One region of the Paenibacillus sp. LjRoot153 genome, then DNA from elsewhere that is predicted to be linked to it. Evidence: predicted binding sites of a transcription regulator. Region 1 holds the regulator's gene; the other holds the start of a gene.

The links. The regulator CtsR, encoded in region 1, represses protease genes until heat stress. The targets are predictions, from matches to a motif close to ATGGTCAATAAAGGTCAAACA.
Region 2: a site for CtsR is predicted at 8,026-8,046, ahead of clpP (ATP-dependent Clp endopeptidase proteolytic subunit ClpP). Genes of this name have one in related genera too.

The regions. Positions count from the first base shown of each region.
Region 1 is NZ_CAXUQH020000001.1:7,721,075-7,737,253, reverse strand. It holds rRNA gene ACSQ8P_RS33640 (23S ribosomal RNA) at 1-1,355, shown strand, start outside; rRNA gene rrf (5S ribosomal RNA) at 1,427-1,543, shown strand; gene ACSQ8P_RS33630 (CtsR family transcriptional regulator) at 1,896-2,357, shown strand; gene ACSQ8P_RS33625 (UvrB/UvrC motif-containing protein) at 2,371-2,877, shown strand; gene ACSQ8P_RS33620 (protein arginine kinase) at 2,901-3,962, shown strand; gene clpC (ATP-dependent protease ATP-binding subunit ClpC) at 4,147-6,591, shown strand; gene radA (DNA repair protein RadA) at 6,832-8,199, shown strand; gene disA (DNA integrity scanning diadenylate cyclase DisA) at 8,239-9,318, shown strand; gene pssA (CDP-diacylglycerol--serine O-phosphatidyltransferase) at 9,404-10,162, shown strand; gene ACSQ8P_RS33595 (DUF1573 domain-containing protein) at 10,242-10,637, opposite strand; gene ACSQ8P_RS33590 (PIN/TRAM domain-containing protein) at 10,791-11,858, shown strand; gene ispD (2-C-methyl-D-erythritol 4-phosphate cytidylyltransferase) at 11,911-12,666, shown strand; gene ispF (2-C-methyl-D-erythritol 2,4-cyclodiphosphate synthase) at 12,663-13,148, shown strand; gene gltX (glutamate--tRNA ligase) at 13,185-14,639, shown strand; gene cysE (serine O-acetyltransferase) at 14,984-15,640, shown strand; gene cysS (cysteine--tRNA ligase) at 15,637-16,179, shown strand, end outside.
Region 2 is NZ_CAXUQH020000001.1:302,723-318,901, forward strand. It holds gene trxB (thioredoxin-disulfide reductase) at 1-597, shown strand, start outside; gene ACSQ8P_RS01380 (ROK family glucokinase) at 910-1,857, shown strand; gene rapZ (RNase adapter RapZ) at 1,932-2,819, shown strand; gene ACSQ8P_RS01390 (gluconeogenesis factor YvcK family protein) at 2,851-3,834, shown strand; gene whiA (DNA-binding protein WhiA) at 3,840-4,772, shown strand; gene ACSQ8P_RS01400 (HPr family phosphocarrier protein) at 4,920-5,189, shown strand; gene ACSQ8P_RS01405 (stalk domain-containing protein) at 5,402-7,165, shown strand; gene clpP (ATP-dependent Clp endopeptidase proteolytic subunit ClpP) at 7,357-7,938, opposite strand; tRNA gene ACSQ8P_RS01415 (tRNA-Arg) at 8,118-8,189, opposite strand; gene ACSQ8P_RS01420 (sugar-binding transcriptional regulator) at 8,454-9,476, shown strand; gene gap (type I glyceraldehyde-3-phosphate dehydrogenase) at 9,559-10,566, shown strand; gene ACSQ8P_RS01430 (phosphoglycerate kinase) at 10,732-11,913, shown strand; gene tpiA (triose-phosphate isomerase) at 11,946-12,698, shown strand; gene gpmI (2,3-bisphosphoglycerate-independent phosphoglycerate mutase) at 12,700-14,238, shown strand; gene eno (phosphopyruvate hydratase) at 14,269-15,561, shown strand; gene ACSQ8P_RS01450 (M50 family metallopeptidase) at 15,661-16,179, shown strand, end outside.

The DNA.
Region 1 (16,179 bases):
ATGGGGAGGGAAATTTAAGTACCGAAGGTCATGAGTTCACACTGCCAAGAAAAGCTTCTAGCCAGGCGAAGGTGCCCGTACCGCAAACCGACACAGGTGGGTGAGAAGAGAATTCTAAGGCGCGCGGAAGAACTCTCGTTAAGGAACTCGGCAAAATGACCCCGTAACTTCGGGAGAAGGGGTGCCTCGGTAGGGTGAATAGCCCGAGGGGGCCGCAGTGAAAAGGCCCAAGCGACTGTTTAGCAAAAACACAGGTCTGTGCGAAGCCGCAAGGCGAAGTATACGGGCTGACGCCTGCCCGGTGCTGGAAGGTTAAGAGGAGTGGTTAGGGGCAACCCGAAGCTATGAATTGAAGCCCCAGTAAACGGCGGCCGTAACTATAACGGTCCTAAGGTAGCGAAATTCCTTGTCAGGTAAATTCTGACCCGCACGAATGGCGTAACGACTTGGGCGCTGTCTCAACGAGAGATCCGGTGAAATTTTAATACCTGTGAAGATGCAGGTTACCCGCGACAAGACGGAAAGACCCCATGGAGCTTTACTGCAGCTTGATATTGGACTTTGGTACGATCTGTACAGGATAGGTGGGAGCCTTTGAAGCCTGAGCGCCAGCTTGGGTGGAGGCGCCGTTGGGATACCACCCTGATCGTATCGGAGTTCTAACCTAGTACCGTGATCCGGTATGGGGACAGTGTCAGGTGGGCAGTTTGACTGGGGCGGTCGCCTCCTAAAATGTAACGGAGGCGTTTAAAGGTTCCCTCAGAATGGTTGGAAATCATTCGCAGAGTGCAAAGGCATAAGGGAGCTTGACTGCGAGACCTACAAGTCGAGCAGGGACGAAAGTCGGACTTAGTGATCCGGTGGTACCGAATGGAAGGGCCATCGCTCAACGGATAAAAGCTACCCTGGGGATAACAGGCTTATCTCCCCCAAGAGTCCACATCGACGGGGAGGTTTGGCACCTCGATGTCGGCTCATCGCATCCTGGGGCTGAAGTAGGTCCCAAGGGTTGGGCTGTTCGCCCATTAAAGCGGTACGCGAGCTGGGTTCAGAACGTCGTGAGACAGTTCGGTCCCTATCTGTCGCGGGCGTAGGAAATTTGAGAGGAGCTGTCCTTAGTACGAGAGGACCGGGATGGACGTACCGCTGGTGTACCAGTTGTCTCGCCAGAGGCATCGCTGGGTAGCTATGTACGGAGGGGATAAGCGCTGAAAGCATCTAAGCGCGAAGCCCCCCTCAAGATGAGATTTCCCAGTATGTAAGACCCCTTGTAGACGACGAGGTTGATAGGTTCGAGGTGGAAGTGCGGCAACGTATGCAGCTGACGAATACTAATCGGTCGAGGGCTTAACCAAAATTCCTGAGTATAGTACTTTACGTGAAGTTTCGTATCTAGTTTTCAAGGCGCAAACAAACGCTTTGACTGTTTGGTGATGATGGCGGAAGGGATCCACGCGTTCCCATCTCGAACACGACCGTTAAGCCTTCCAGCGTCGATGGTACTTGAACCGCAGGGTTCTGGGAGAGTAGAACGTTGCCAAGCAATTGAAAGAGCCTTACATGGAGAAATCCAGGTAAGGCTCTTTTTTTGCATTGAATTGGTGACCGCAGCCCCCATCTAAATCGCTCAATGAGAAAAATGCAGCAAAGGCAGACTGGCGACACGTAGTAGAATGTTGGTAAATCGAGCAGTAGTAACAGCTTTTATTTGAAATACTCTCGAATAAATCCCTAGGTAAGGTCAACAATAGTAAGGTTCACATAAGGCTATCGGATTTGTAGGGAGAGACATTTTAGAGCAGTACTTGTCAAAAAGAAAGGAAATGATTATAATTTAGTTAAGGTCAAAGAAAGTCAAAGTCAATTTACTTCTAGAAATCTGGGAGGCCGAATTGATGCGCAATGTATCAGAAATTATTGAACAGTATTTGAAGCATGTCTTGCAACAAAGTACGGAAGGGGCTATCGAGATTCAACGGAACGATTTGGCGGACCAGTTTCAATGCGTACCATCTCAAATCAATTATGTCATTAGTACAAGGTTCACCTTGGAAAAAGGCTATGTGGTGGAGAGCAAACGCGGCGGCGGCGGTTATATTCGGATTCAGAAGATCGAGCTCAAGAGTCATGGATCTATTCTAGATCACATTTTCCGTACGATTCATACCCACATTGATCAAGTCACCTCAGAGGGGCTCATTTATCAATTGCAAGAGGGGCATTATATTTCCACCAGAGAAGCTAACCTGATTCGTGCAGCGATATCCAGAGATGTATTGACCTTTAAACTCCCGCTGCGCGATGAAATTCGGGCCAAGATTCTTAAAGCAATGCTGATATCCTTGCTTAGCAGATAAGGAGGCAGATGGAATGGTTTGTCAGGAATGCGGGAAACGACCGGCGACTCTTCACTTCACGAAGATTGTGAATGGAGACAAGAACGAGTTCCACATTTGTGAGAATTGTGCCCGCGAGAAGGGCGAGATGATTCCAGGAACATCGAACGGCTTTTCGATTCACAATTTACTATCAGGCTTACTTGATTTTGAACCATTGTCCGCGGCGAAGTCTCAGGCAATTCGCTGTGATAACTGCGGTCTTACGTACTCGCAATTCAGCAAATTAGGTCGGTTTGGTTGTGGGTCCTGTTATCAAAGTTTTTCAGTCAAACTAGACCCTCTTTTCAAACGAGTGCATGGGAATATCGTGCATGTTGGGAAAGTTCCCAAGCGAAGTGGCGGTATCATTCAAAGCAAGCGTGAAATCGATCTTTTGAAGAAAGATATGATGACCTGTATCGAGAGCGAAGAGTTCGAGCAGGCTGCTCAGATACGTGACCAAATTCGTGAAATTGAGAAGAAAATTGCGGGTATGTGAGTTTGTAAGGGAGTGTGAATCCAGTGACATTACAGCGGTTTACAGGAGATGCTTTGAGTGAATGGATGAAGGGTGAGGGGCCAGAGTCGGATATTGTCATAAGCAGTCGGATCCGTATTGCTCGTAACCTGAGAGATTATCCATATCCCATGCTCGCGACCAATCAACAATCACAGGAAGTGCTGGAACAGTTATCTGGTGTTCTTGAGAATGAAGAGTTGGAAACGATAAGCAACTTCTCGCTCATTCCACTCGCGGAGCTAAATGAGCTCGAGCGAATGGTGCTAGTGGAGAAACATTTAATTAGTCCAAATTTAGCTAACGAATCCAGAAATGGGGCCGTTATTTTAAGCGATAATGAGTCGATCAGTATCATGATCAATGAAGAGGATCATCTTCGCATACAATGTTTATGTCCTGGTTTCCAGATTAAAGAGGTTTGGGATCTGGCGAACCAGATTGATGATATTTTTGAAACACAGATGGATTACGGATACGATGAAAAAAGAGGCTACCTAACGAGCTGCCCGACTAATGTCGGCACAGGGATTCGCGCTTCTGTAATGATGCATTTGCCTGCACTAGTACTTAGTCAGCAAATTAATCGTATTTTATCCGCTGTTACACAAGTTGGGTTGACGGTTAGAGGATTATATGGGGAAGGTAGCGAAGCTTTAGGTAATCTATTCCAAATCTCTAATCAAATTACGTTAGGTCAATCGGAAGAAGAGATTATTGATAATTTATATAGTGTGGCGAGGCAAATTATAGAGCATGAACGCGCCGCGAGACATAAGCTATTGCAAGAGTCTAGAATGCGTATCATTGATCGTGTGAATCGATCCCTTGGTATTCTATCCTATGCGGGGATTATGGACTCTAAGGAAGCGGCACAGCGACTGTCAGATGTACGCCTGGGTATCGATCTAGGTATCATCAACAATGTATCCCCTCATGTTCTCAATGAATTATTGGTCATGACGCAACCTGGTTTTCTTCAGCAATATGCGGGTGAGAAGCTGAATGCGGAAGAGCGAGATATGCGACGGGCGGAACTGATTCGTGAGAAGTTTGGCAGGGTATAAGAAAGAAGAAGTGAGAACACCTCTATCGAGGCCATTCAGAGATGAGCGACCGCGTTTAGAGGTAGGTTTTATCATCAATTAGAAAGATGTTTTCGGGAACCGAAAACTTATACTCTCTAATGTGGTAAGATAAGATTCATCCTTTAGGAATTCCATAGATATACTACTTTTGGAGGTGTTCGCTATGATGTTTGGCAGATTTACGGAACGTGCGCAGAAGGTGCTTTCTCTTGCTCAAGAGGAGGCTGTTCGATTAGGACATAACAATATTGGAACAGAGCACATTTTACTAGGACTTATTCGTGAAGGTGAAGGCATTGCTGCTAAAGCACTCGTTGCGCTCGGCTTAGGTCTTGAGAAAATTCAAGATGAAGTTGAATCTCTAATTGGCAGAGGGCAAGAACAGCCGACCAACATCGCGTATACACCTAGAGCTAAGAAAGTGATCGAACTTTCAATGGATGAAGCAAGAAAATTAGGTCACACGTATGTGGGGACTGAACATATTTTGCTCGGACTTATCCGTGAGGGTGAGGGTGTAGCTGCAAGAGTTCTTAATAATCTTGGGGTTTCCTTGAATAAGGCACGCCAGCAAGTTCTTCAACTGCTAGGCAGCAGCGAAACGGTGTCACCTAGTCATGGTACCAATCCAAATGTGAACACGCCTACATTGGATGGTCTGGCAAGAGATCTGACTGCGTATGCCAAAGAAGGGCATTTGGACCCAGTTATCGGCCGTAGCAAAGAGATTGAGCGTGTGATTCAAGTATTGAGTCGCAGAACCAAAAACAATCCTGTACTAATCGGCGAACCAGGGGTTGGTAAAACAGCCATTGCAGAAGGCCTTGCACAGAAAATCATTAACAATGAAATTCCGGAAACGTTGAAAGATAAACGCGTTATGACGCTTGATATGGGTTCTGTTGTTGCAGGAACGAAGTATCGCGGTGAATTCGAAGATCGTCTCAAAAAAATCATGGATGAAATTCGTCAAGCTGGCAATATCGTATTGTTCATTGATGAGCTTCACACCTTGATTGGTGCTGGCGGAGCAGAAGGTGCTATTGATGCTTCTAACATCCTGAAGCCGGCACTTGCTAGGGGAGAGCTTCAATGTATTGGTGCTACAACGCTAGATGAGTACCGCAAATACATCGAGAAAGATGCTGCACTTGAGCGTCGTTTCCAGCCGATTACGGTAGACCAACCATCACCTGAAGAAGCCGTGCAAATCCTTTATGGTTTGCGTGATCGCTATGAAGCGCATCACCGTGTGAAAATCACAGATGCCGCGATTCAAGAGGCTGTAAAGCTGTCGGATCGTTACATCACAGATCGTTTCTTACCGGATAAAGCGATCGACTTGATCGATGAAGCGAGCTCCAAGGTTAGATTGCGTTCGTACACAACACCGCCTTCCTTGAAGCAGCTTGAAAGTAAGCTCGAGAACATCCGTAAAGAGAAAGATGCTGCGGTTCAAAGCCAAGAGTTTGAGAAAGCAGCAGGACTTCGTGATACGGAGCAAAAGCTTCGCGAAGAACTAGACTCCACGAAGAATGAGTGGAAGGAAAAGCAAGGTCGTTTGGATACGGAAGTTACACCAGATGATATTGCACAAATCGTAGCGAGCTGGACGGGAATCCCGGTTAGCAAGCTTGCTGAAGAAGAAACAGATCGCTTGCTCAAGATGGAAGATATCCTTCATGAGCGCGTCATTGGACAAGAAGAAGCAGTGAAAGCTGTGAGTCGTGCGATCCGCCGCGCAAGAGCAGGTCTGAAAGATCCGAAGCGTCCGATGGGCTCCTTCATTTTCTTAGGACCAACAGGTGTTGGTAAAACCGAGCTTGCACGCGCACTAGCAGAATCCCTCTTCGGTGATGATAATGCGGTTGTTCGTATCGATATGTCCGAGTACATGGAGAAGCATTCGACTTCCCGTTTGGTAGGGGCGCCTCCAGGGTATGTGGGTTATGAAGAAGGTGGTCAGCTGACGGAGAAAGTTCGCCGTAAACCTTATTCTGTCGTCCTCCTCGATGAAATTGAGAAGGCACATCCAGAAGTATTCAACATTCTGTTGCAAGTTTTAGAGGATGGTCGTTTAACGGATTCCAAAGGTCGTACCGTTGATTTCCGTAATACACTAATCATTATGACTTCCAACGTCGGCGCGGACATGATTAAGAAAAACTCCTCGCTTGGCTTCACAGCTGCACTTGATGCTGGAAGAGACTATACGAATATGAAAGATAAAGTCATGGGCGAGTTGAAGAAAAGCTTCCGTCCTGAGTTCCTTAACCGGATCGATGAAATCATCGTATTCCACTCTTTGGATGAAGCACACATTGCACAAATCGTTAGCTTAATGGCTGATGATCTGCGCAAGCGTCTGAAAGAGCAAGAGGTTGATTTCTTGTTAACGGATAAAGCGAAGATGTTCCTGGCCAAGGAAGGATTTGATCCAACCTATGGTGCGCGTCCATTACGCAGAGCGATCCAGAAGCATATCGAAGATCGCTTATCGGAAGAATTGCTGAGAGGCAATATTTCCAAAGGTGATTCACTCACGATTGATGAGAATGAAGGCGAACTGGTTGTCCTTAAGGGCGAAGGCGTCACATTAGCGAAATAAGAGAAAGTGAAGAAGCATTTCACTTCATCCGATGAGGGTGGAGTGAAATGCTTTTTAATTTCAAATAATATGTTTCACATTATACAACGGCAATATTTCTGAATAATCGCTTCCTGTCCTATGAGGACGGTGTAGTCGTTTATTTTGTTTCAGCACTTTCATGAGAAACATAAAAATGGTAAACTTTATTGGTAAGGATAACCAAAAAGGGTATCCCCATGTTAAGGAGTAATTTCTTCTATGAGTAAACAAAAAACCAAATTTAGCTGTCAAGAATGCGGCTATGATTCACCGAAATGGATGGGCAAATGCCCAGGTTGTCAGTCATGGAATACGATGGTGGAAGAAATTGAAACAGTCGTTCGTACGCAGGGTATGACATCTTCTATCCCCAAAACGAAAGAAAAAGCGATCCCCATCATACATATAGAAAGCAGCTCTGAACCCAGAGTTGTCACGAGCAACAAAGAATTAAATAGGGTCCTAGGTGGAGGTATTGTCCCTGGGTCACTCATCCTCGTTGGTGGAGATCCGGGTATCGGGAAATCAACCTTGCTTTTGCAAACGTCCTTCGAGCTCACACAAGCCCAGCAAAAAGTCCTTTATATATCTGGAGAAGAGTCCATTAAGCAGACCAAGCTTCGTGCCGATCGCTTAAACGCGTCATCTCCGCTGCTATACGTTTTATGTGAGACGAACCTCGAACTTATCGAGGAAGCTATACAAGAGACGAATCCTGACTTTCTCGTCATTGACTCGATCCAAACGGTATTTCACCCGGCGATTACTTCGGCACCCGGAACCGTATCGCAGGTTCGAGAATGCACAGGCCATTTTATGAGAATAGCTAAGGGTAAGGGAATTGCAACGGTCCTAGTCGGGCATGTGACGAAGGAAGGGGCAATAGCGGGGCCTAGAATGCTGGAGCATATGGTCGATTGTGTGCTCTACTTTGAAGGGGAGCGACATCATTCCTATCGTGTGTTAAGAGCGGTGAAGAATCGTTTTGGTTCAACAAATGAAATCGGTATTTTTGAAATGCAAGAGGTTGGTCTCGTAGAAGTTAACAATCCATCAGAGTTGTTTCTATCGGAAAGGCCGCTAGGCGTGGCTGGATCAGCCGTTGTTGCTAGTATGGAGGGGACGCGTCCTGTCTTGGTGGAGATTCAAGCACTCGTCTCCTCGACGAATTTCCCTTCGCCGAGAAGGATGGCAACGGGTGTTGATCATAATCGCCTTTCTTTAATTATTGCGGTATTAGAGAAACGGATGGGTATGTTTTTACAAAATCAAGATGCTTATCTCAACGTAGCTGGTGGGATCAAGCTTGATGAGCCTGCCGTGGATCTGGCAATTGCGATTAGTATTGCATCCAGTTTCCGGGATCAACCGACGCAACCATTTGATGCTGTGTTCGGTGAAATCGGTTTAACAGGTGAAGTCCGCGGCGTATCTCGGATTGATCAACGTGTGAAGGAAGCAGAGAAGCTTGGTTTCCGTAGAATTATTATGCCTGAGAAAAGTTTAAAGGGGTGGACACATCCGAAAGGGATGGAGATTATTGGGGTAAACACGGTGGCAGAGGCATTGAAAGCCGCGCTTGGTTAGCGTGAGTTCTGCAAGCTATAAGCCTTCAGGAGGAAAATGATGAGTAAAGAAGAGATGAAACGAGATGTGATGAGCCAATTGCTCCAACTGGTAGCACCTGGTACGCCATTTCGTGATGGTTTGGAGAATGTCTTACGCGCCAAAACAGGTGGACTGATCGTTGTAGGTTTCAGTTCCGAGGTAACTGAAATCGTGGATGGCGGATTCTCCATAAATTGCGACTTTTCGCCTAACTATTTATATGAGCTTGCCAAAATGGATGGTGCTATTATCCTCAGCGAAGACATCAAGCGTATCCTTTATGCGAACACGCAATTGATTCCGGATTCCTCCATTTCCTCGTCTGAAACGGGGATTAGACACCGAACAGCGGAGCGTGTGGCGAAGCAAACAAATAAATTAGTTGTTTCCATTTCACAGCGGCGGAATGTCATTACGCTTTATCAAGGTAATTTAAGGTATGCGCTGAAGGATATCGGCGTCATCCTGACCAAAGCGAATCAAGCGATCCAAACGTTGGAGCGATACAAGGTTGTTTTGGATCAGTCATTAACGAATCTGAGTGCATCGGAGTTTGAGGAACTAGTCACTCTGCATGATATTACCAATGTCATTGCAAGATTTGAAATGGTCTTACGCATCAAAGCAGAAATTAATCGTTATATTAACGAACTTGGCAATGAGGGACGCTTAATTAGCATGCAATTAGAAGAACTTGTAGGGAATGCGGAACTTGAGGCGCGTTTGCTCGTAAAAGATTATGTAAGAGAATTATCTGAGGAAAGAGTCAAAGAGATGCAGGCTGGTTTGAAGCGTCTGTCATCGGATGAGCTGCTAGAGCCCCAGCAAATTATTCGCTTGCTAGGGTATTCTCATACCAATTCGATTGCTGAAGAGCCGGTTTCCCCACGTGGCTTCCGTATTTTAGGCAAAATTCCGCGGTTACCATCCATCATTATTGGTAATCTAGTTGAGAAGTTTGGCTACTTGCCGCACATGATGATGGCGACGATCGAGGAATTGGATGAAGTTGACGGAATCGGAGAAGTGAGAGCCCGCGCCATTAAGGAAGGTCTCAAAAGAATTCAGGAACAAGTGTTCATTGACAGACATATTTAAAGTGGATACAATCATAAAGTATCATTGTTAAGGTTTCATGTAGTCAAGTTTAGGGTATAGTAAATCCAGAGGTGGACAAAAACATATGTTAACAAAATCAATTCCCAGTCTCTTTACAGTAGGGAACTTATTCCTAGGCGTACTATCGATTATCCTAGCCTTTAGTGGAGAACATGGCATCGCTGCCGTGCTTGTCATTGTCGCTATGCTATTGGATGGACTCGATGGACGTGTTGCGAGAGCGTTGAACGCTCAAAGTGAGTTCGGTAAAGAATTAGACTCCTTATCCGATGTGATCTCTTTCGGTGTCGCTCCTGCTTTCATCATGTATGTAGTTGCATTTAACGATCCTACCGTCATTAGCCCAGCTTTTGCTTGGATTGTAACGGCGATCTTCCCGATCTGTGGAGCGCTGCGGTTAGCTAGATTCAATGTTGTTGCCGGTACGCCTGGCTATTTCATCGGTTTACCGATTCCAGCAGCAGGCGGTGTTCTTTGTACGTTAGCTCTTTTCGTGAACGATATTAACGTCTATGTACTTCTTGTAAGTACAGTTCTATTGTCATACTTAATGGTCAGCACAGTGAAATATCCGAATTTCAAAAAGGCGGGTATTCCAAAAGCTGCGATTTGGATTACACCAATTATCGTTGCAGCAGCTATCTTGATTGCAATCAAATGGCCAGAATCCATTTCCAAAATGATTTTCGTACCACTTCTGATGTATGCTCTTTATGGCTTAAAAAAAAACGTTGATGGATACTTCATCCGTCTCCGTAATCTTCGCAGAAAGAACAAAAGACGTGGCGTGGACGACACAAATTCAGTGAACTCTGACGTGTAAGCACATTGTTCGAAAATAAAAAGCATTTATTTTCTCCTGATCTTCAGGAAGAAAATAAATGCTTTTTTTGTTTTCATCATCATGACATGTTGAATAGGCCCAGTGTTGTACATTTCTTTGATTCATTCTCAACGACTTGCTCCAAATTAATATCAAGAATGTTGCTTAGCGCAGACATGTAGAAGAGATTCCTTCCTAGTTCGCTACTAACGACCTCAATGCATTGTTCACATAAGTGGCCAGATACATGGGTGCGAAGAACATCCTTAGCCTCATCCAAGGTCATCTCTGGATGATACTCTTGCTTGGCTGCATGGACCTGGATACATCCACATTCAGTAATGGATTTCACCACGGAGCGGTTGGCAGCTGCGCCTGACTGTTGAAATTTGGATAAGACATCAAGCAGACTGCGGTGACGGAGTAACAATTCAGACACTTGATCTTGAAACTGCTTTAAAGTCAAGGAGCTCATTCCATCCACCTCTGGTAGGTTGGTAACTTCCATTTCATTATAATGGATGCCCTCTAATATTTCAATTTTCCGACTAAAGAAGTGATTAACGTTGCATAAATTGGAACATAATTGTAATAAGGCTCAAAAAAAGTTGATGCAGGAGGTGAATCTGTGATGAAGAAATGGGTACAAATCATTTTAGCCATCATGGGTGGCAGTTTAGGTTATAGGTGGAGCGATTCGTTCCTACAAGCGACGGATGTGACAAGTCATGCAGGACAAGTATTTTGGATTAATAGCTTATGTGCAGTAGGGATGTTTTTGATTTCAGCGTGGGTAGCTAACATTGGCATGAACTTGCTGATGAGAGGTGAGCGCAATGTCACGGATATTCCCGTGTCGGACTTGCTTTCAGGTACACTAGGACTCGTGATTGGGCTATTGGTTTCAGTCATGTTATTTCCCGTGCTTGAGCAAGCCAAATGGGCAGGGCCATTCTTACCTTTCCTCGTTTCGGCTGTATTGGGCGTTATGGGCTTCCGTATCGGTTACAGCAAGCGGGAAGAACTTGTGCAGGTCATTGCGAAGAGCCGATCTGGCGGTCCTGAGAAGCAGACACATCGTCCGTACGAGGAACATAAGATTTTGGACACGAGTGTCATCATCGATGGTCGGATCGCAGATATTTGCAAGACGGGATTTATCGAGGGGACCCTGGTTATTCCGGAGTTCGTACTAGAGGAATTGCAGCATATTGCAGACTCATCAGATCTACTGAAGCGAAACCGTGGACGTCGCGGACTGGACATTTTGAACAAAATCCAAAAAGAACTTGAAGTGAAGGTCCTCATTTATGAAGGCGACTTCGAAGAAATTGCCGAAGTGGACAGCAAGCTGGTGCGCTTAGCCAAAGTGCTTCAAGGGAAAGTAATTACGAACGATTTTAACCTAAATAAAGTATGTGAACTACAAGGTGTGTCTGTGCTTAATATCAACGATCTTGCGAATGCGGTGAAGCCAGTTGTCCTACCGGGAGAAGAAATTATTGTTCAAGTCATTAAAGACGGCAAGGAACATGGACAAGGTGTAGCTTATCTCGATGATGGTACGATGATCGTTGTCGAAGGCGGACGTGATTTCATCGGTATGACGCTGGAAGTGATGGTAACGAGTGTGCTTCAGACGTCGGCGGGGCGAATGATTTTTGCCAAACCAAAACTATTGGAAAAAGCACAGTAAAACCAGTATGATAAGGAGATGTAACATAGCTCTTTCAAGTTGACTTGGGCTTATGATTACGAAGAAAGCTTTCGTTTGGAAGCGCCAAGTTGGAGGACTTATGGGGAAGCTAGGAGTTATCATCGTAGCAGCGGGCAAAGGTTCACGCATGGGTACAGCAGAAAGCAAACAATACCTGCAACTGGGACAGAAGCCAATTCTGGTACATACCTTGCAATTATTTCAAAACATACATGAAGTGGATGAAATTATTCTCGTTGTTGGTGCAGATGATGTGAATCGCTGTAACGGCTATGTCACGAGCTATGCACTTACGAAGGTAACTTGTGTGCTGGCAGGTGGCGTGGAGCGGCAGGATTCCGTTAGACGAGGTCTCCATGCCTTGCAAGAGGGCACGCAATGGGTGCTTGTGCATGACGGTGTTCGCCCTTTCGTAAGAAAAGAACATATGTTCGAGTGTCTGTCAAAGGCGCAAGAAATAGGAGCAGCGGTCTTAGCCGTTCCCGTCAAAGATACAATTAAAGTTGTGGATGCAGCAGATAAACGCATTCAATCGACACCGGATAGACGAAGCTTGTGGGCCATCCAAACGCCGCAGGCTTTTCGTCTTTCTCTCTTACAGGAGGCGCACGAAAAGGCCCAGCAGGATAAGTTCATGGGGACAGATGACGCGAGTCTAGTTGAGCGTTTAGGCGCAGCGGTACACGTGGTAGAAGGGGACTATTATAATATCAAAATAACGACCCCAGAAGATTTACCTTGGGCAGAATGGATTTTACATAACATAAGGGGAGAGGCATGGGAATGATACGTGTAGGAAATGGATTCGATGTTCATCAATTGGTAGAGGGTCGTAAGTGCATCATTGGAGGCGTAACGATTCCTTATGAAAAAGGGTTGCTAGGGCACTCCGATGCGGACGTCCTGTTGCACGCGATTAGTGACGCGATCTTAGGCGCACTTGGTCTTGGCGATATCGGAAAGCATTTCCCAGATACGGCTGCCGAGTACAAAGATGCGGATAGCTTAGTCTTATTGAAGCGGGTATGGCAATTAGCGAAGGAGAAGGGCTACAAATTGGGGAATGCAGATTCCACGATTATCGCTCAGAAGCCGAAGATGCTGCCTTACATCTCACAGATGGTTGAAATCATCGCAGCGGCACTAGAAGCGGAGCCCGATCAAGTCAACGTGAAAGCCACGACAACGGAACAGCTTGGATTCACGGGGCGAGGCGAGGGAATCGCGGCACAATCGGTTGTTTGTTTAATTCGCGATGTGATAAAATAGCAGATATTCATGCATGGAAGAAAAGGGGATACAACGATGAGTAAGCCTTTACGCGTGCGTTATGCACCTAGTCCGACTGGACATTTACATATTGGCGGTGCCCGTACGGCACTATTTGATTATCTATTAGCACGTAAGAACGGCGGCGCATTTGTTGTGCGCTTTGAAGATACGGATCAAACGCGCCATAAGGAGTCTGGTATCGAAGACCAGTTGAATGGTCTGAGATGGCTTGGCCTAGAATGGGATGAAAGTGTGGATATCGGAGGCCCTTACGGTCCTTACCGTCAGATGGAGAGACTTGATATCTACAAGACTTACCTCGATAAGCTGTTACAGAGCGGTCACGCCTATGGCTGTTATTGTTCTGAAGCGGATCTAGAGCAAGAACGCGCTGAGCAAGAGGCTAGCGGGGAAATGGGCGGCTACTCCGGCAAATGCCGTAACTTGACGCCTGAACAAATCACTGCATACCAAGCGGAAGGCCGTGTGCCTTCAACGCGTTTCCGTGTGCCAGCGGATCGCATCATTGCCATCGAAGACAAGGTTCGCGAGCATGTGGAATTCGATTCCAATGGGATTGGTGATTTCATTATTGCGCGCCCAGATGGGATCCCAACATATAACTTTGCCGTTATTGTGGATGATCATTTGATGAAAATCAACTTGGTTATTCGTGGGGAAGAACATCTATCCAATACGCCAAGACAAATCCTAATGTACGAAGCGCTGGATATGCCGATTCCGGAATTTGCCCATTTGGCATTGATTTTGAATCCTGATCGTAAGAAGATGAGTAAACGTGATGAGTCGATCATCCAGTTTATCGAGCAGTACAAAGAGCTTGGTTACTTACCAGAAGCGGTGCTGAACTTTATCGCGCTGCTAGGTTGGTCACCTGGCGGAGAAGAAGAGATGTTCACGAAGGAAGAATTGATCGCGCAGTTTGATCTGGATCGTGTATCCAAGAGCCCGGCTGTGTTTGATATGGATAAATTGAACTGGATGAACAACGCTTATTTGAAAAAGGCTCCGCTTTCCCGCGTTGTGGAGTTGTGCTTGCCACATTTGCGTAAAGCTGGGTATATCCAAGGTGACTTGGATACAGCTGCACAAGCGTGGGTAGAGGCACTAGTTGGCCTCAATCAAGAGAGAATGCGCTTCGCGGCTGAGATCGTGGAATTATCTAGCATTTTCTTCAAAGAAGAACTGGTCATCGACGAAGAAGCATCGGCCGTATTGAAAGAAGAACATGTCCCTGTCGTGTTGACGAGCTTCTTAGCTCAAGTCCAGCAAGCAGAAGCTTTCACGGTTGAAGCGATGCCGGCGCTGCTAAAGGCGGTACAGAAGGAAACAGGCTTCAAAGGGAAGCAGCTGTTCATGTCTGTTCGCTCCGCGTTGACAGGTCAAGTCCATGGACCGGATCTGAATGTATCTCTATTCCTGCTTGGGAAAGAAAAAGTTGTTTCACGTCTTAAGAGCTTATTGTAAAGCGAGTTCCTTTTCGCTATACTTAACTCAATGAAATATGAAATGCCATGATCAGGAGAGTATGGTTAAGTGAGGATTTGTCAGAGAGGATAATCAAGGCCGTGAGGCTTTGGCTGTGAGTTATCCAATCCTTGTAATCAGAAATGCACCTGGGAGCAGCCGCGCCGAATACTCACCGTGAGTAGGGTAGGCGCAGCCGAAACACCCACGTTACGGGTTTGAGTTGGGAGACTTCCGAGTCACCAAGCAGAGTGGAACCGCGATAACCCCGCCTCTGCAGCCTTAGGGCTGCAGGGGCTTTTTTTATTTTTTACCAACATCATTCTAGGCAAGAAGGTGAGCATATGTGGTCAACGATCAAATCTGATATATCCGCCGTATTCGATAACGACCCTGCAGCGCGCAGTTGGTTTGAGGTTGTTTTTACGTATTCGGGACTTCATGCGATTTGGTCGCATCGGATTGGACATTGGTTTTATACAAGAAGGATGTATACTCTGGCACGTATCGTTTCTCAAATAAGCCGGTTTATGACAGGCATCGAAATCCATCCAGGAGCAACGATCGGCAGAAGGTTGTTTATTGATCACGGGATGGGAGTTGTCATCGGGGAAACCTGCGAGATCGGTGACGATGTCATCTTGTATCAAGGAGTAACTTTAGGTGGAACGGGGAAAGAGAAAGGTAAGAGACATCCAACAATTGGCAATAATGTAGTTATTGGTTCCGGTGCCAAAATCCTCGGATCCTTCCTCGTAGGTGAAAACTCACGTATTGGCTCTAATGCGGTTGTGATTCAGGAGGTTCCTTCCAACAGCACAGTCGTCACGATTCCCGCCAAACTGGTGAAGCGAGATGGTGTCCGTGTAAATAGATTAGATCATGGCAATTTGCCCGATCCGATCGTCGATATTTTCCAAGAATTACAGAATCAAATTAATGAGTTGAAATTCCAACTGGAAGAAGAACGGAAGCAGAATGGAGAATTGAGGAGAACATGACACTCAAAGTATACAATACCTTAACGCGCAAGAAGGAAGAGTTTATTCCGATTGAGCCAGGCAAAGTAAAGATGTACGTATGTGGTCCAACCGTATATAACTATATTCATATTGGCAACGGACGTCCTGTTATATTTTTCGACGTGGTTCGCCGTTATTTGGAAACGCAGCAGTATGAAGTAACCTACATTACGAACTTTACCGATGTGGATGATAAAATGATTCGCAAAGCCGAGGAGATGGCGGTTTCCGTGCCAGAACTTGCCGAAACGTTCATCGCGGCTTTCTTAGAAGATATCCAATCTCTAGGTGTTCATGAAGCCACGCTGAATCCGCGTGTAACAGAGAATATTCAAGAAATCATCGAATTCATTGCTGCGCTTGTAGAGAAGGATTTCGCATACGAAGCTCGTGGCGATGTGTATTATAGAACGTCGAAATTCACGGATTACGGCAAACTTTCTAAACAAAATTTGGAAGAGCTGCAGCACGGAATTCGTGTTGAGGTGGATGAGCGTAAAGAGAATCCTCAGGACTTT
Region 2 (16,179 bases), 7.4 Mb from region 1:
ATCACGAATGAGAAAGAAAACATTGGGCGCGGCGTAAGTACTTGTGCAACGTGTGATGGCTTCTTCTTCCGCGGCAAAAAGATTATCGTCGTTGGCGGCGGTGACTCTGCTATGGAAGAGGCTAACTTCCTGACTCGCTTTGCTTCAGAAGTACGTTTGGTTCATCGCCGTGATGAGCTTCGCGCATCCAAAATTATGCAAGACCGCGCTCGTGGAAATGAGAAGGTGAAGTGGTCACTGAATAACACGCCGTTAGAAGTTGTAGCGGGTGATAAAGGTGTTACTGGCCTTAAAGTGAAAAACAACCAAACAGGTGAAGATGAAGTCCTTGAAACAGACGGTATCTTCGTAGCGATCGGTCATACGCCGAATACGAAGTTCCTTGGTGGACAAATCGACACGGATGAGCATGGCTACATCGTCGTGAAGCCAGGAACAACAGAAACGAACATCCCAGGCGTATTCGCTTGTGGTGACGTGCAAGATACGAAGTACCGTCAGGCTATCACAGCTGCTGGAAGCGGATGTGCGGCAGCGTTGGAAGCTGAGAAGTTCCTTGAAGGCAACAGCGTACATGACTGGAGTATTTCCTTGTAAGTCCTTATGGCAATTAGTTAACGTGGAGGGCTACGCTTTCCACGTTTTCTCTTTTGACAGGGTGCGGATGAATCTTGACCTCCCGGCAGGGTTGTCTTATAGTGGGAACAGGAGCATAAGTAAACCCCACAAAGTGATGAGTTGCCTTCGAAGCATATTCCTTCCGCATTGAGCTTTGCTCGATCGGCGTTTAAACTTACCGCTAATTGCGGTCATACATCATGAATTGCTTCGATGGAGTTTAAACATTACTTTGCGGGGACCCCAGAATCTTTTTGAAAATTTTATGATTATTCATGAGGTGACCTTGTAATGTCCAATCAAATTTATATCGGTGTAGATCTAGGCGGCACGAATATTAAAGTGGGTATTTGTGATGAGCAAGGCAAGCTTCTTAAAACGTTAGAAGGTCCCACTTCACCTGAACTAGGTGCAGAGTCGGTCCTTGAGCGAATTGCGCAATATGTACGTCAAGTTGTCGAAGAATCCGACTATTCGTGGGAGCAAGTAGCTGGAATTGGCGCGGGGTTGGCTGGATTTATGGATATTCCAGAAGGCTTCGTGAAATTTTCACCGAACCTGCAATGGCATAACGTACCGGCGAAGAAGACGCTTGAAGCACTTCTGGGTAAACAAGTTAAAATTGATAACGATGCGAATGTAGCTGCCCTTGGCGAAGCTTGGTCTGGAGCAGGAGCGGGTATTCCGAACGTTGTATGTTATACACTTGGAACAGGTGTTGGCGGCGGTATCATCATTAACAGTAAAATTTATCAGGGTTCTGCCGGTATGGCTGGCGAACTTGGACATATGTCCATCGTACCTGACATTGAAGCGATTCAGTGCGGATGTGGTCAAATGGGTTGTCTTGAAACCGTTTCTTCCGCAACAGGTATTGTTCGCATGGCGAAGGAAGCAGTGGAGCGCGGCGAGCGTACATCCCTAGCCCTTCACGAGAAAATTGAAGCTAAGCATGTGTTTGATGATGCAAAAAGCGGAGATGAAGTAGCTTTGCGCATCGTGAATCGCGCGGCTTATTATATCGGACGTTCAATGGCAGCGCTGGCTGTTGTCATTAATCCTAAACGCTTTATTATCGGCGGTGGTGTTTCGAAGGCCGGGGAGATCCTGTTCCAACCGATTCGTGAAACGTTCATCAAATTTACACCAGAAGCTGCAGCTGAGGGCGTTGAGATTGTTGCTGCTACACTTGGTAATGATGCCGGTGTTGTTGGAGCTGCAGGATTGAATTTACGATAGAAGGCTAGACCGGGTTCGCAGATGTAGATAAGAGAAGCTGATCTGCGAAAGCACCCCAAAGGAAGGTGTCAGGCATGGAAGAAAACCACCCTTTAGCGAAACTGGTCATTATTACAGGGATGTCGGGTGCAGGCAAGACAATAGCTGTTCAAAGCATGGAGGATCTAGGATTCTTCTGCGTTGACAACTTACCTCCCGTCCTGATTCCGAAGTTTGCTGAATTAATCGTGCAATCGATGGGTAAGATCGGCAAAGTCGCCTTGGTTATTGATTTGCGCGGACGTGAATTTTTCACTGCGCTCCAAGAGTCCTTACGATATATCCAAGAAAATTACACCCTTAGCTATGAAATTTTATTCCTAGACGCAACGGATGGGACGCTTGTTCAGCGGTACAAAGAGAGCCGTCGCCGTCATCCATTGGCACCAGACGGGGCGCCGCTTGAGGGAATAGGTCTTGAACGTAAGTTGCTGGAAGAACTCAAAGGTCTTGCGACGCAGGTAATTGACACTAGTAGCCTGAAACCGGTGCAGTTGAAGGAAAGAATCATTTCCCGGTTCACCAATCTAGAAGCTAATCGCATATCTATAAATGTAATCTCTTTCGGGTTCAAGTATGGTGTCCCTATTGACGCTGATCTAATCTTTGATGTGCGCTTCTTGCCTAATCCTCACTATGTGGAGCAACTGCGTCCGCAGACGGGTCAGGATCCAGATGTTTATGACTATGTGATGAAGTGGTCAGAGACGCAAGAATTCCTGACGAAGCTGCTCGATATGCTGAATTTCTTAATGCCTCAGTATAAGAAGGAAGGCAAGAGCCAGGTTGTTGTTGGTATAGGCTGCACAGGAGGCAAACATAGATCGGTTGCAATTACGGAATATCTAGGTAAAGTCATGGGGAACAGTGAGACTGAGACCGTGCGTCTAAGTCATCGAGATTCCGAGCGGGACCGTTTATAGACGGCTATGTGAGTAAGAGGGTGAAAGAAGTATGGAGCTTGGTCAATTACAACGTAAGCCCAGAATAGTCGTTATTGGCGGTGGAACAGGGCTCTCAGTTATGCTGAGAGGACTGAAAGAAAAGCCGGTTGATATCACAGCTATCGTGACCGTTGCAGACGATGGAGGAAGTTCCGGTATCTTGCGAAGTGAATTGCAAATGCCGCCTCCGGGGGATATTCGAAATGTGTTAACTTCGTTAGCTGACGTAGAGCCTTTGTTGTCTTTGATGCTTCAGTATCGATTTCAGAACGGTACAGGTTTAGCCGGACATAGTCTGGGAAATCTAATACTAGCGGCATTGACAGATATTACAGGTGATTTTGTTACTGCCGTGCAAGAAATGAATCGCGTGTTTGCTGTTCGCGGGAGAGTGCTCCCGGCTTCGAATCAAGCCATCGTGTTGAAAGCCATTATGGAGGACGGGACTTTAGTTGTCGGGGAGTCCAAAATTCCGAAGGCCGATGGACGGATCAAGAAAGTATTCATTGAACCGGCGGGGGTAACACCACTCACAGAAGCCGTTCAAGCGATACGCGAAGCAGATGCTATCTTGTGCGGTCCTGGCAGTTTATATACAAGTTTGCTGCCGAATTTGCTTGTTCCAGGGATTGCTAAGGAGATCGTGGCGTCGAATGCTGTAAAATTGTTCATATGTAATGTCATGACACAACCAGGCGAAACCGATGATTATTCTGTGAGCGATCATTTGGATGCGATTTATGATCATTTAGGTCAGCATTTGTTTGATTATGTGATCGTGAATAATGGTGAAATTCCACCTCAGGTGCAAGCCAAGTATGCGGAAAAAGGTTCAAAAGCGGTTCATTTAGATTTGGATGAAGTGATGAAAAGAGGATATCGGGTTATTGCAGATCGACTTGTTTTATTCCGTACCTATCTTCGTCATGATGCAGAGAAATTGAGTGACCATATCTATCAGCTCGTCGAAAGCTGGCTGTTAAGGAAGAAGTGAGTCCCTTGTCCTTTGCGGCAACAACCAAAAAAGAATTAACGTTAATTAATGATTCGGAGGCATGCTGTGAAAAAGCGGAGCTGTCTGCGCTCATTCGAATGAATGGCGCTGTTCAGTTAACGAGCCAACGTGTCGTGTTGGATGTATCCACGGAGAACGCAGCGATTGCTCGGCGAATTTACTCGCTGATCAAGAAGACGTATAATACACACACGGAGCTGCTCGTGCGTAAGAAAATGCGTCTAAAGAAGAATAATGTGTACATTGTAAGGGTACCTGGTCAAGTACAGGAGCTGCTCAGTGATTTGAAGATCGTCTCGGAGGGTTTTATTTTTACGACGGGGATTAACAAGGACATTATTCGCGGCAATTGCTGCAAGCGTGCTTATCTTCGAGGAGCCTTCATGGCTGGCGGTTCTGTCAATAATCCGGAGGGATCTTCCTACCATTTGGAAATTGCTTCGATTTATGAAGAACACTGTAAAGCTTTAACACAGCTTGCGAATAAGTTTGACTTGAACGCCCGATTCATTGAACGTAAGAAAGGGTTCGTGCTGTATATCAAGGAAGGCGAGAAAATTATCGAGTTTCTCAATATCATTGGGGCTCATCAGGCGCTGTTGCGTTTCGAGGATGTCCGGATTATGAAGGATATGAGGAATTCCGTTAATCGCATCGTGAACTGTGAAACGGCGAACTTGAATAAAACGATCGGGGCAGCCGTCAGACAAATCGAAAATATTCGATTGTTGCAGCGGGAGATCGGTCTAGATAGCTTGCCTGAGAAGTTAAGAGAGGTTGCGGAGATTAGACTTGCGCATCCTGACTTGAATTTGAAGGAAGTTGGAGACATGCTTTCGGGCAGTGTCAGCAAGTCAGGTGTGAATCATCGCCTGCGGAAAATAGACGAATTAGCCGAAAAACACCGAAATTCGTAGATAAGTCCGGGCTGTACAACGCTTGTATAAGTTTTTCGCATTTTTTCTAGTGTACTTGAAGGAAAAATGCTATAATGTTAAAACATAAGGTAAACGCTGTTATTAATAGTAATCCATATAAGCTCCACACTAGGGGGAATTAGTTCCATGTCCAGACGTCCAGTCGTTGTGAAGTTGAGAACAGGACTTCATGCCAGACCTGCGGCATTGTTTGTTCAAGAGGCGAATAAGTTTTCATCGGAGATCTTTGTTGAGAAAGATGAGAAGAAAGTGAATGCAAAGAGCATCATGGGAATTATGAGTCTTGCGATCAGCACAGGGACCGAAGTCTTCATAAGTGCAGAAGGTTCGGATGCAGAGCAGGCTGTAAACGCTTTAGTCACATTAGTCAGTAAGGAAGAGTTGGAAAACCAATAATCCTTTAAAAGCCTACCTTTCGAGGGGGCTTTTTTGCATTGTGTATGGCTGAATCACAATCGTGCTAAAAGTGTCAAAATTGTTAACAATTAGTGGCATGGAGCAACCTTTTCCAATTGATTACGTCTAATAGACGTGGTCGTGATGGATAAGGCTATTTGTATTTCCAAATAGCGCCCCTATCCCAAGATTGAAGAAGGAGCCGAAGTGAAATGAACGTAGTAAAGAAAGAAATGATTGCCCTACTGGCGTTACTCGTATTTCTAGTCAGTACGATAACAGCACCAGCCGCACATGCGGTATCAACGAGCTCGTCCTTTATTTTACTTTATATTGATAAGTCAGAAGCATTCGTAAATCAGGAGCAGATCCATCTTGAATCTCCATCTACCATTATTGATGGAAGCACCTTCGTCCCAGCCAAATTCTTGGGTGATACATTAGGATTTCAAGTAGAGTGGAACGATTTATCCCGTACGATTCAAATGGCGCCTCCAGGTTATAACATTGTTCTTGATTCCGATCATAAGACGGTGACAACAAATGGGGTGGATGTACCCTTTAATTCCGTAGCCGCTATCGTTAATGGCAAATTGCTTGTGAAGCTGACATGGTTAGCAGATTATATGGGTGCAAAGTACACTTATAACAGCGAACTAAGACGTGTAGAGATCGTGCATTTTAAGGCGCCTGAGGGCATCTACATCGATCAAGACAGCAATTCTCGTCCAGTGGCCAAGTTTGCTACTGCGAAGCCTACCTACAGGCTTGGCGAGCCTGTTAAGTATTTGGATTTGAGTTATGATCCAGATGCAGAAGGTATCGTATCCTTCGATTGGACAGGTAAACAAGAGGCATACTTCAAAGCTGGCCAATATCCAGTAACCTTAACGGTTAAGGATGGTCATGGGCATGTGAGTAAATTGTTCAAAAGCTTTGTGAACGTTGTTAATGAACCGTATTTGTCGGAAGTCGAGTATCCGATTTATATGAAACCGGTTGGCGGATTCATCAAAACGAACTGGACGACCATCTGGTCACATTTTAATGAGTTGCCAATGCTTCCGAAAGACGTGAAAGAAGTACAAGGGCGCACGCTGCTTGTGAGTGATAGCCCGGAAGAGTTCACATCGAGCGGTATTCTGTACCAAGACAATATTAATGGTAAAGCGCGTTTGTACGCGGATCATATCAATGGCACGCAAAAGAAGATGACGTTTGCCATCTTTGCAACTAATAACACAGACAAACCGATTACAATCAAAACGACGAATAAAGGTGAAGTATATCCTTCTGTTTATGCGAACTTGATTGGCAGCGAAGCGTCGGTTGATTTCCTTCTAAACAACGTGTACACGGAAGAGATGACGGTTCTGCCTCATGCAAGCTATGTGTATGCGAAACTACCTGAATTCTATCCAGGTCAAGGTGTGAATTTGTTCTATGATGTCGAAACAAACGGCGAGCTGCAAATGTCCTTTATCGCAACGGAGAAAATGCTGACGCCAACGACGGTGAAGGAGTTGCCTCTACTCTCCTTTAACGGTCATGTACGCGGTACTTTCCCCGTTTCGGAGATTGAATGGAAAATTGATGCCACAAGCTTCACCAAAGCCTCCGTGTTAACGATCGGAGATAATAAGACAGATCCATTCGTCAAAGGCTACGACGTGATGCGTAAGCAAGTCGTGGAGAATGGTGGGAATTATGGCGTAGTCTATAAAATCCATGCAGATAAGCCGCGCAAAATGGCTGTCATGATCATGGCTAGAGGCGGCGTGTTCAAGGGACCGTTTAAAATCAATGGTGAAATCATTCCTGTACCGTATTCTGGTGTCATTACGGCCTTCGATGGCTTGGAAGTATTAGCACGTACAACTGGTACCGAAGATGCCTTAGATATCGAGTTCACGCCTCCAGCGGGCTCAGCGTTTCCGATTGATTTGATCTTCTACCCATTGGAAGATAAGAAATGAGAAAAACTTCTATCGAAGTACTTCGAGGAAGAGCGACCGCGTTTTAAATGTAGTTTTTATCGCCAATAAGAATTTGATTTTGCGTGTATCGGAAACTTAGAAATTCTTATGTGGAGATTAAAAAAACCAGCCGAACATCAACGCTCATGCGAGCAATGTTGTTCAGGCTGGTTTTTTCATGTATGAAATGATTAGACGCGCTCGATGACTTTATCGATGAGTCCGTATTCGGCTGCTTCTTTAGCACTCATGAAGTTATCACGGTCTGTATCCTTCTCGATACGCTCGAACGTTTGTCCAGTGCGCTCAGCTAGGATCTTGTTCAGGTTATCTCTCATTTTCAAAATACGCTTCGCGCGAATCTCGATGTCGGAGGCTTGACCTTCTGCGCCGCCAAGCGGTTGGTGAATCATGACTTCGCTGTTTGGAAGCGCGTAACGCTTGCCTTTGGCACCAGCTGTGAGCAAGAAGGCACCCATCGAAGCGGCCATACCTACACAGATCGTGGATACGTCTGGTTTGATGAACTGCATCGTGTCGAAGATCGCCATGCCGGCTGTGATGGAGCCCCCTGGGCTGTTAATGTAAAGCGAGATATCTTTATCAGGATCTTGTGCGGCCAAGAAGAGCAACTGAGCAATGATGGAATTCGCCACAACATCGTTGACACCCGTGCCTAAGAATATAATGCGGTCCTTTAGCAAGCGAGAGTAGATGTCATATCCTCTTTCACCGCGCGCGTCTTGTTCGACGACCATAGGAATAAAACTCATGAGAATGACCTCCTTGGGGTTGGGTTACCTACTATTGGGTACATACTATTTACAGTATCTACAAGTATGATAACGAAAAAACGTCTGAAGGTCAAGAAAGGTCAAACTAAACACAAAAAAAAGCAGCTTCAGAGCTGATTTGGCGATTAAACCTTAACTCATGTAGCTGATTTGTTGGACGCGCCCGAAAGGAATCGAACCTTTATCTCAGGCTTCGGAGGCCTACGTCATATCCATTGGACCACGGGCGCATAGTTTAGAAAAAGTGAAGCAAGGGTTATTATAAGTCAGCTTTCCATAAAAAGCAAGGAGGTAAGCCCTTACAGGGCTATTTGGAGAAAAATGTTTGAACAAATGTTGAATGTTGAGTTGGAAATGGTTATAATAAGAACTGTAAATGAGAAATGAAATATGGAATTGCGCAAGGAACTTTTTTTTCACCCAGGTGGGACACAAAATGTATACCTGGGACAAAAAACGTCCTACTTTGGATCGGGAGCGTTGGAAGTCGTCCTATGAGAGAGATTCTAGACATTCAGAAACAGCTCATGCCTGATCTTATGGACATCATGAAGAAACGCTACTCGATTCTGCAACACATCTTGGTTTCCGGTGTTGTCGGACGAAGGACGTTAGCGTCCTCACTCGACATGACGGAGCGCGTACTCCGCGGTGAAGTCGATTTCCTGAAGGAGCTAGGGCTTCTGGAATCGGACGCAAGCGGTATGAAGATCAGCGAGTCTGGTCGTCAGCTGCTGGAAGATATGCAGCCGATCATTAAGATGGCGTTTGGCTTGACAGATTTGGAAGACAGCATTGCCAAAGCTTTTCACATCTCCCATGTGATTATCGTCCCTGGGGATTCAGATACTTCGGTATTTACGAAGAAGGAGCTTGGGCGCGCTGGTGCGGCCGCCTTACGTAAATATGTTGCCAAAGATGATATCATCGCGGTAACAGGTGGATCAACCATGGCTCAGATCGCTAATAACCTAGCCATCTCGTCTTCGATGAAAGGTAGTTGGTTCGTTCCTGCACGTGGAGGACTTGGTGAAAGTGTGGATATGCAAGCGAATACGATTGCTTCCATTATGGCCAAGAAAACTGGTGGGAAATACAGGCTGCTGCATGTGCCAGATCATCTTGGGGAAGAGGCGTATCAATCGCTGATTCAAGATCCACAGATTCAGGAAGTTGTGAACGCGGTGCGCAGTTGTCGCATTGTTGTACATGGTATCGGAGATGCTATGGTCATGGCACGCAGACGTAAGGTAGATAGTGATACTACAGGCAGTCTGAGAGCTGATGGTGCACTTGCTGAGGCGCTTGGATATTATTTTGACCGCCAAGGAAATGTGGTTCATAAGATGCCGACAGTCGGACTTAGACTGGAAGATCTGCAGCGTGTTGAGGTTGTGATTGGTGTTGCTGGCGGGAAGAGCAAGGGGGAAGCGATCGCTTCTGTACTGCGACATGGGCAAGAAGATGTACTTGTTACAGATGAAGCAGCTGCCTTAGAAATTATGAAACATGTATAGCATGAAGTTGCCATCATAACGTATGCCATTCATGGCTGCGTTTTGAAATATAATATTTATGTAATCTTAGGAGGAAATGACTATGACAACAAAAGTAGGTATTAACGGTTTCGGACGTATTGGTCGTAACGTATTCCGCGCAGCATTGAACAACGAAGATGTACAAATCGTAGCAGTTAACGATTTGACAGACGTTAAAACTTTGGCGCACTTGCTCAAATATGACACTACTCACGGTAAACTAGACGCTACAGTTGAAGCTGGTGAAGGTGAATTGATCGTTAACGGTCGTTCCATCAAGGTTTTTGCTGAGCGTGACCCTGGGAACCTGCCTTGGGCATCTGTAGGCGCTGAAATCGTAATCGAGTCCACTGGTATTTTCACAGCGAAAGAAAAAGCAGCTCTTCACTTGAAAGGTGGAGCTAAGAAAGTTATCATTTCCGCTCCTGCTTCCGACGAAGATATCACAATCGTACTTGGTGTTAACGAAGACAAATACGATCCAGCTGCACACACAATCATCTCCAATGCTTCATGTACTACGAACTGTCTAGCTCCTTTCGCGAAAGTTATCAACGATAGCTTCGGAATCGTAAAAGGTATGATGACAACAGTTCACTCGTACACAAATGACCAATCCGTTCTTGACGTTCCACATAAAGACCTTCGTCGCGCGCGTGCAGCAGCTGAGAACATCATTCCTTCCAGCACTGGCGCAGCAAAAGCAATCGGTCTAGTTCTTCCTGAGCTTAAAGGCAAATTGAACGGTATGGCTATGCGTGTTCCTACACCTAACGTTTCCGTAACTGATTTGGTTGTTGAGCTTAAAGTTAACGTAACTGTTGACGAAGTAAACGCAGCTTTGAAAGCAGCTTCCGAAGGCCCTCTTAAAGGCATTCTGAACTACACAGAAGATGCACTTGTATCCAGCGACTTCAATGGTGACCCAGCTTCTTCCACAATCGACGCATTGTCCACAATGGTAGTTGGCGACAACATGTTGAAAGTTGTTTCCTGGTACGATAACGAGTGGGGTTACTCCAACCGCGTTGTTGACTTGGTAGCTTTCATCGCGAAAAAAGGTCTGTAATTTCATAATTCATCAATTGGAAAACCACATGAAGGGGAGAAGCGATTCTCCTCTTTATGTGCGATTTACCCTGTAAAAGGATAGAACCGGAAGAAACCATACACGCCAGAGCTTATGCTTACGAAGATAGTTTTACTAAAGCAAAACTTTTAGGAGGCTTTTACGATGAATAAGAAAAGTGTTCGCGATGTTGAAGTAGCTGGTAAGAGAGTATTTGTTCGCGTTGATTTCAACGTGCCTGTAGAAAACGGACAAATTACGGACGATACACGTATCAGAGAAACGCTTCCTACGATTAAATTCTTAGTAGAAAAAGGCGCTAAAGTTATTCTTGCTGCTCATTTTGGTCGTCCAAACGGTCAAGTGGTGGAAGAGCTTCGTTTAACACCAGTTGCTGCAAAATTGGCTGAACTTCTTGGTCAAAACGTGATCAAAGCGGATCAATCCGTTGGTGAAATCGTGAAAGCACAAGTCGATGCGCTTGAAAATGGCGATGTTCTATTGCTTGAAAACGTTCGTTTCAATGAAGGTGAAGAGAAGAATGATCCAGAGTTGGCAAAAGCATTCGCTGACCTCGCGGATCTGTTCGTAAATGATGCATTCGGTGCTGCTCACCGTGCACACGCTTCGACTTCAGGGATCGCGGCATACATTCCAGCTGTTTCCGGTCTTTTGATGGAGAAAGAGCTTGATGTTCTTGGTAAAGCACTGAACAACCCAGAGCGTCCTTTCACAGCTATCGTTGGTGGATCCAAAGTAAAAGACAAAATCGCTGTCATTGAAAACCTCCTGAACATTGCAGACAACGTCTTGATTGGTGGCGGTCTGTCCTATACATTCTTGAAAGCACAAGGCTATGAAGTCGGTAAATCACTTCTGGACAATTCGAAGCTTGATCTAGCGCTTAGCTTTATTGCGAAAGCAAAAGAAAAAGGTGTAAACTTCCTGCTTCCGGTGGATATCGTTGTTGCTGACAAATTCGGTGCAGATGCAAACGTGCAAATCGTTGACATTGATAGCATTCCTGCGGATTGGGAAGGCATTGACATTGGACCGAAAACGCGTGAGCTTTATGCAGACGTTATAGCGAAGTCCAAACTAGTTGTTTGGAACGGACCGATGGGCGTATTCGAAATCGAGCCCTTCTCCCACGGTACACGTGCAGTAGCACAAGCTTGTGCGACAACTGAAGGTTACACAGTTATCGGTGGCGGTGATTCCGCTGCAGCAACTGAGAAATTCCATTTGGCTGAGCAAATGAACCACATGTCCACAGGCGGCGGCGCTTCCTTGGAGTTCATGGAAGGTAAAGCATTGCCAGGCGTAGTAGCGCTTAACGACAAATAAGAAATTATTTTTCATAAAAGGAGCCCTAATTCATGAGTAGAACACCGATTATTGCGGGTAACTGGAAAATGTTCAAAACCGTTTCTGAAGCAATCAGCTTCGTGAACGAAGTAAAAGGCAGCACAGTAGAAGGCGTGGAGAGCGTTATTTGCTCCCCTTTCACAAACCTTCCTGCTCTTGTTGAAGCTACAAAAGGTACGGACGTTCACGTTGGCGCACAAAACCTTCACTTTGAAGATAATGGCGCGTTCACAGGCGAAATCAGCGGTGTGATGCTGAAAGACCTTGGCGTTGAGTATGTCATCATTGGTCACTCAGAGCGTAGAGCTTACTTCGCTGAGTCCGACGAGATCGTGAACAAGAAAGTCGTTGCGGCTTTCAAACATGGCTTGAAACCAATTCTTTGCGTAGGCGAGAAATTGGAAGAGCGTGAAGCGGGTCAAACGAAAGAAGTTTGCAAAGTACAAACAGAAGCAGCTTTCGCTGGTTTGAGTGCAGAGCAAGCGGCGCAAGTCGTTATCGCTTACGAGCCAATCTGGGCAATCGGAACGGGCAAATCTTCAACAGCTGAAGATGCACAAGACGTGATCGGTTACATCCGTACATTGGTAAGTGGTCTTTATGGCGCAGCAGTGGCGGATAGCGTTCGTATCCAATACGGCGGCAGCGTGAAGCCTAACAACATTGCTGAGTACATGGCACAGCCTGACATCGACGGCGCACTTGTAGGTGGAGCGAGCTTAGAGTCCGCTTCCTACATTCAACTCGTCCAGGGGGCGAAGTAACATGTCCAGACCGAAACCGGTAGCACTCATCATTCTCGATGGCTTCGGACTCCGCTCGGAAGAGCAGGGGAATGCGGTTGCTCATGCCAAAAAGCCTAACTATGACCGTTACTGGTCTACATTTCCTCATACAACCCTCACTGCTTGCGGTGAGGCTGTAGGTTTGCCAGAAGGGCAGATGGGGAATTCTGAAGTAGGACACTTGAACATCGGCGCGGGCCGTACTGTGTATCAGGATCTGACACGGATTTCGAAATCGATTCGTGATGGTGAATTTTACGACAATGAAACGATTCTAGGCGCTGTGCGTCATGCCAAAGAAAACGGCAAGAAGCTTCACCTGTACGGTTTGCTTTCTGACGGCGGCGTGCACAGTCACATTCAGCATTTGTTTGCTCTATTGGAATTAGCGAAGAAAGAAGAGTTCAATGAAGTCTACATCCACGCATTCCTGGATGGCCGCGACGTGGCTCCGGATTCTGCGAAGGGGTACATGGAACAGCTGTTGAATAAAATCAAAGAAGTCGGCGTAGGCAAAATTGCGACTGTACAAGGCCGCTATTATGCGATGGACCGCGACAAACGCTGGGAGCGTACGGAGAAATCCTACCGCGCCATGGTGTATGGCGATGGACCAACCTACACGGATCCAATGAAAGCGATCGTTGAATCTTACGAGAAATCCGTTTACGATGAGTTCGTTATGCCAACGGTTATCGTTGGTGATGACGGCAAACCGGTAGGACTTGTAGAATCAGGCGATGCGGTAATCTTCTTTAACTTCCGTCCTGACCGTGCGATTCAGCTGTCCCAAGTCTTCACGAATGAAGACTTCCGCGGCTTTGATCGTGGTCCTAAAGTAGCTAAGAACCTCTACTACGTGTGTCTGACGCTGTTTAGCGAGTCCGTAGACGGTTTCGTAGCCTACAAACCGAAGGATCTCGACAACACGCTGGGCGAGGTGTTGGCTCAGAATGGTCTAACGCAGCTTCGCGCTGCTGAGACTGAGAAGTATCCGCATGTAACTTTCTTCTTCAGCGGTGGTCGGGATGCCGAATTGCCAGGTGAAACTCGCCTTCTGATTCCTTCCCCGAAAGTTGCGACGTACGATTTGCAACCGGAGATGAGCGCATACGAATTAGCGGAAGCAGTCGTGAAAGAAGTAGAAGCTGAGCGTCATGACGTGATCATTTTGAACTTCGCGAACCCTGACATGGTAGGTCATTCTGGATTGCTTGAGCCAACGGTAAAAGCGATCGAAGCGACAGACGAGTGTCTTGGTAAAGTTGTCGAAGCGATTCTAGCCAAAGGTGGCGTAGTCTGCATCACAGCGGATCACGGCAACGCGGATGTGGTTACGAATGCAGACGGTTCACGCAACACAGCGCATACAACGAATCCTGTGCCTTTTATTGTGACGGACAAATCTGTTACACTAAGAGACGGCGGTATTCTGGCAGATATTGCACCAACAATGCTAGACTTCTTAGAAGTGAAGCAACCAGAGCAAATGACGGGTGCAACAATTCTAAAAAAATAACTTATATTATTGAAGGAGTGTTTTATCACAATGACAATTATTTCTGATGTTTACGCACGCGAAGTATTGGATTCCCGCGGTAACCCAACGGTTGAAGTAGAAGTATACCTAGAGTCCGGCGCATTCGGCCGTGCTATCGTCCCTTCAGGCGCTTCTACAGGCGCATACGAGGCTGTTGAGCTTCGTGATGGTGACAAAGGTCGTTACCTTGGTAAAGGCGTTCTGAAAGCTGTTGAGAACGTAAATGAAATCATCGCTCCTGAAATCATCGGTCTAGACGCACTTGATCAAGTTGGCATCGACAACAAAATGATCGAGCTTGACGGTACTCCTAACAAAGCTAAACTGGGTGCTAACGCAATTCTAGCTGTTTCCATGGCTGTTGCTCGCGCAGCTGCTGACGCTTTGGACGTGCCATTGTACGTTTACCTTGGTGGATTCAACGCCAAAACTCTTCCAGTTCCAATGATGAACATCATCAACGGTGGGGCACATGCCGACAACAACGTTGACGTTCAAGAGTTCATGGTTCTGCCAGTTGGCGCTCCAACATTCAAAGAAGCTCTTCGCATCGGCGCTGAGATTTTCCATAGCTTGAAATCCGTATTGAAAGAAAAAGGCCTTAACACAGCAGTTGGCGACGAAGGCGGATTCGCTCCTAACTTCAAATCAAATGAAGAAGCAATCACTACAATCCTTACAGCTATCGAAAACGCTGGTTACAAACCAGGTGTTGACGTATTCTTGGGTATGGACGTTGCTTCCACTGAGTTCTTCAAAGATGGTAAATATCACCTTGAAGGCGAAGGCAAATCCTTCACATCCGCTGAGTGGGTTGACTTCTTGGCTGCATGGGTTGATAAATACCCAATCATCACTGTTGAAGATGGTTGCTCCGAAGACGATTGGGAAGGTTGGAAATTGCTTACTGAGAAATTGGGTAACAAAATTCAACTCGTTGGTGATGACTTGTTCGTTACGAACACGGAGCGTCTATCCCGCGGAATCGAAGAAAACATCGGTAACTCCATCTTGGTTAAAGTTAACCAAATCGGTACGCTTACTGAGACTTTTGATGCGATCGAAATGGCAAAACGCGCTGGTTACACAGCAGTTATCTCCCACCGTTCCGGTGAGAGCGAAGACAGCACAATCGCTGATATCGCTGTTGCTACTAACGCTGGTCAAATCAAAACAGGTGCTCCGTCCCGTACGGACCGTGTAGCGAAATACAACCAACTTCTTCGTATCGAAGACGAGTTGTTCACTGTAGCTCAATACGCTGGTAAAAAAGCATTCTACAACTTGAGAAACTTCAAGTAATAAGATCCGTATGTAACTATATGGCGGGCAGGTGGCTTACACCTGCCCGTTTTGGCGTATAATGGGGTAAAGTCGTCTGATGCAATGGAGGTTATGCTTTTGAGCAACTGGGTAAAAACGATCCTGTTCCTAATAGGCTCCGCAGTGCTCACGCACTGGATTCCTTCTTCATTTTTTCGGAACCTGGACACGATGGTACATGAGTTCGGGCATGCAGTTGCGACACTTGCGCTGTCCGGCAAAGTCATGTACATCGAGCTGTACAGGGACCACAGCGGCGTCACTTACTCGTCCATGACTAAGTCATGGGCCATTATCCCAGTCTCGCTGGCGGGTTATATGACCGCCTCGCTGTTTGCTTGGTTTTTGTTCTCGGCTTACGCCAGAGGTAAGCAGCGGCTGGGGCTGCAGGTGATGACGGCGCTGTCTGCGCTGTCACTCGTACTATTCGTACGGAACAGCTTTGGCGTTACGTTCCTGCTCGGTTTTATTCTCTTGACCGTGCTGGCTTTGGCGCTTGCGCCGAAGTGGCTGCGCGATTTCTATTACCTGCTGCTGGCGTTCTTATGCCTGGAGGAGTCGGTATTCGGCCCAGGGTCCTTAATCGTATATGCTTTG